2 regions of the Bacillus sp. N5-665 genome follow, and region 2 is predicted to be linked to the other one. Evidence: riboswitches for the same ligand, from Rfam matches in the RefSeq annotation. Region 2 holds a riboswitch; the other holds the start of a gene.
What was found. A riboswitch is a leader RNA that binds a small molecule or an ion and turns the genes downstream of it on or off. The one in region 2 is predicted to bind cyclic di-AMP.
Positions count from the first base shown of each region.

Region 1: it holds a riboswitch for cyclic di-AMP, as region 2 does, so the genes downstream of both, kimA (potassium transporter KimA) here and MNO09_RS27140 (hypothetical protein) in region 2, are expected to answer to the same signal.

Region 1 is NZ_CP093325.1:3,736,142-3,738,347, reverse strand. It holds gene panE (2-dehydropantoate 2-reductase) at 1-400, shown strand, start outside; gene MNO09_RS21715 (hypothetical protein) at 456-584, opposite strand; cyclic di-AMP (ydaO/yuaA leader) riboswitch at 723-869, shown strand; gene kimA (potassium transporter KimA) at 1,013-2,206, shown strand, end outside.
Region 2 is NZ_CP093325.1:4,770,865-4,773,070, reverse strand. It holds gene thiF (thiazole biosynthesis adenylyltransferase ThiF) at 1-260, shown strand, start outside; gene thiD (bifunctional hydroxymethylpyrimidine kinase/phosphomethylpyrimidine kinase) at 267-1,088, shown strand; cyclic di-AMP (ydaO/yuaA leader) riboswitch at 1,174-1,321, shown strand; gene MNO09_RS27140 (hypothetical protein) at 1,415-1,801, shown strand; gene MNO09_RS27135 (hypothetical protein) at 1,817-2,047, shown strand.

The DNA.
Region 1 (2,206 bases), 1.0 Mb from region 2:
GTGGCATAAATATTTATTTATTACTGTAATGTCAGGTGTGACAACATTAATGCGTGCACCAATAGGACCGATTCGTGAAAGCGAAGGTGGACGTGATTTTATTCAAAACTTATTTGAAGAATGTGTGCAAATCATGAGATATATAGGGGCACCAATTAAGGAAGATATTGCCCAGGAACATATGAAAACAATTGATAAAATTTCGTATGATATGAAGTCATCGATGCAGCGTGATATGGAAAAAGGTTCGTCCATTGAAGGGAAGCACATACAAGGATACTTACTAGATGTAGCAGAACAGTTTTCTATGGAAGCACCATTATTGGGTGCAGTATATCAAAATTTAAAAGTGTATGAAGAAATGATCTTTAACAAATCAGCAATAGAATTGGATGTATGAAAAAATAAAAAAGAAAGCAATATATAAGTGTATTGCTTTCTTTTTTTATGACAACTTATTTATTTCTTTTCGTTCTATCTGTCAAATTTATTTCCTGTTCACGTTTACCGTATAATTGATTAATTTCATTTGCTAATGCATCTAAATAGGAATCAGAAAAAATAGGCTTCTTTTCTTTAGACATATGGGTCTCCTTTATCGTTTTTTAGTATTCATTATGTATATTTACCAGCGGATTATGCGCAATCATTTTATTTTTTTCTTTTTCAAAATTTTTGTTTACATTTTGAAAATAAAGGAGTATTATAATCCACAGTTTCAATTTTCTAAATCGCTGAAACCGCATGGTGCGGGGGACCCGTTCTTATGGATTAGTACTTAATCCAATGGGGTGAATCCTTGAAAAAGGTAGGGCTACTCATAGGCCCGAATCCGACAGCTAACCTCGTAAGCGTTATATTGAGAAGGAAGGTGGAGCTTGTGCGACAAAAAATATAATGTCTACAAGTCTATTTCGTTATGGCTTGTAGACATTTTTGTTTTCTGAAGAAATTGTTTATCCGCTGTAACTAGCAGAATCGTTCGTACAAAATTATTGGAGAGTGGACAGCATTGGTTTCATCTATTAAAAGGTTTTTAATTGGAAGACCGTTAAAATCAACTGAGTTAGGAGAGCAAAAGCTTAATAAAACGAAGGCGTTAGCCATTTTATCTTCTGACGCATTGTCATCGGTTGCATACGGACCAGAGCAAATTTTAATTGCTTTAGCAGGTCTTGGAGCGATTGCTTATTGGTATTCAATTCCAATCGCTGTTGGGGTATTAGTGTTATTGACAGCCCTTATTTTATCTTATCGTCAAATTATTTTTGCTTATCCTCATGGCGGAGGCGCGTATGTTGTATCAAAAGAAAATTTAGGGATGAATCCAGGGTTAATAGCTGGAGGATCTTTATTAGTCGATTATATTTTAACTGTGGCAGTAAGTGTGTCCGCAGGTACAGATGCGCTCACATCAGCTTTTCCAAGTTTACATGCACATAATGTAATCATTGCGATTATATTTGTTATATTGATTACTATTTTAAATTTAAGAGGGGTAACGGAATCAGCTTCCGTTTTAGCATATCCGGTTTATTTATTCGTTCTAGCACTATTTATATTGATTGGGGTAGGGATATACAATATTTTAACTGGTCACGTTTCACCGACTTTACACACGCCGATTGGAACGCCGGTTGCGGGAATTAGTTTGTTCTTACTGCTACGAGCATTTGCATCGGGTAGTTCGGCTTTAACAGGTGTTGAGGCAATCTCTAACGCAATTCCAAACTTTAAGGATCCTGCACCTAACAATGCAGCGAAAACATTGCTTGCAATGGGTGCATTACTTGCCGTTTTATTTTCAGGAATTGTCTTTTTAGCTTATTATTACGGAATTAATCCAAGTAAGGAAGTAACAGTTGTTTCACAAATTGCTGAACAAACTTTTGGACGTAATTTCATGTACTATTTCATACAAGGTACAACTGCTTTAATATTAATTCTTGCTGCTAATACAGGTTATTCTGCATTTCCACTATTAGCAGTTAACCTTGCAAAAGACAAATTTATACCGAGAATGTTTACGATTAGAGGAGACCGCCTAGGTTACTCAAACGGTATTATTATACTTGGGATAGCTTCGATTATTTTAATTGTAGCTTTCCAAGGGCAAACAGAACATTTAATCCCGTTATATGCAGTAGGTGTATTTATTCCATTTACACTTTCTCAAACGGGTATGGTATTAAAATGGCTTCGTGAA
Region 2 (2,206 bases):
AAGAAAATACATCGAAAACAGCAGTTTTGTGCGGGAGAAATACAGTTCAAATTAGACCACCTCATAAAGAAGAAATGGATTTTGAACGATATAAAGAGCTGCTGAAAGATCGTGTGAATAATTTGAATGTAAATCCATATTTAATATCATTTTCTGTGGAGGAAAAGAGATTAGTTGCTTTTAAAGATGGCCGGGTACTTGTACATGGAACGAAAGATATAAGCGAAGCAAAAACAATTTATCATCGCTATTTTGGATAGAAAAGGATGAGTGGGATGAAAGTAAATAAAGCTTTAACAATTGCAGGATCTGATAGTGGAGGTGGTGCCGGCATTCAAGCAGATTTAAAAACCTTCCAAGAGCTTGGTGTGTATGGGATGACGGCAATTACGGCAATTACTGCTCAAAATACGCTTGGCGTTCAAGGGGTATATCCAGTTCCGTTAGAAGGTATTACGGAACAGCTGAATTCAATTGGTACGGATTTAACACCAGATGCTGTGAAACTAGGAATGTTATTTAGCAGTGAAATTATTCAAATTGTCGCAGAACATATTAATAAGTTTGGGTGGAATAATATTGTACTAGATCCTGTTATGATTGCTAAGGGCGGTGCATCATTATTACAACAGGAAGCAGTACAAGCATTAAAAGAATATTTATTACCAGTAGCAACCGTTGTAACACCGAATGTTCCTGAGGCAGAAGTGTTAACCGGGATGGAGATTCATAATGTTGAAGATAGTAAGGAAGCTGCGAAAGTACTGCATGAACTAGGTGCGAAATACGTGCTTATGAAGGGTGGACATGCAGAATATCAAGGTAATGAAGTAATTGACTTACTCTTTGATGGTGAGCAATTTATCGAATTTAGAAGTGAACGGATTCCTTCAAAGCAAACGCACGGAAGCGGGTGCACATTTGCTTCAGCGGTTACAGCAGGACTTGCGAAAGGCTACTCAATTGAAGAGGCAGTTCTAGAAGCGAAACGATTTATTAGTATAGCAATTGAAGAGCCTTTGAATATCGGAAGTGGTCATGGGCCGACGAATCATTTTGCATATAAATTGAATAAAACACAAGCATAAAGAAAGGAAAAGTCAGTTTTATAACTGGCTTTTTTTCTGTTTACTTTTTTCAAATACAGGAGTAATATATCAGCCAGAATACATTTTTTGTAATACGCTGAGTCCAAATATAAGGAGCGGAGGAACCAATTTGTGCAGTGTCACTAGGGGTGAATCTTTCAATTTTGAAAGTAGGGCTACTCTCAAAGCCCGAATCCGACAGCTAACTTCGTAAGCGTCTTGAGAGAGGACGGTGCCATGATGGATACATCACTTCATCAATCTGATTAGTATAAGGGAATATCAATCTATGTTTGAGTTCTTTTATGCTAAGGAGGATGAGGTACATGGAATTAACACTTATTTGTATTGGAGAAGAAAGCAAGGTAAATAGTTTAAGAGATTTAGTAGCATTTCAACATGAGTTAATTATTTTTACAGCAAATGAAGAGATAGCTGCTGAAGTTAGGAATTGTGGGTTTGATTGGACTTATAGCTGTAGTAAGGCACAAGATTTTACTAGTATTTGTGAGTGTATTAAGAAGGTGATTTTACTAGGGGATGAGCTTCCAATCATTAGTTTCTTCACAGAACACATTCGCTTTTCTTTTCAAGCACCTATTACTGTTGTTACAAGGAATAAACGATATCCAGCGAGGCTCTATGAAAAAATTGGAGCTACATTTGTCGTGTTTACGAATTGTAATAATATTTCTTTTTTATTTTTTGAATAGGGCGGGGGAAAAAAGATGAAGGTGTTGTTACTAGGAGATATAGCGAATCGTTGGGCGGTATCAGTAGAGCGAGTTCAAGAATTGGTGGTGCTTGATCCTATTTTTCCAAGGGCCTATATCATATTGCCATCGAAAGACGCTTTATATTTAAAAACAGATGTTATCGAATATGAGCAGCTACATGCAGAATTGTCACAAGTTTATATTCGCGGGAGAAATTTGCGCGCATTTTTGCGTGGAGAATAAATAGTGAAAAAAAAGAGCGAATGCTAAGTGCAACAAGCTATGCACTTCATGTCATGCGCTCTTTTTATTTCGTATTTAAAAGATTATTTTTGTGAAAAAGAAAGAAAAGACGAGAAAACAGATGAAATAATATTAATAACACTCAATGTAAGCGTTTAA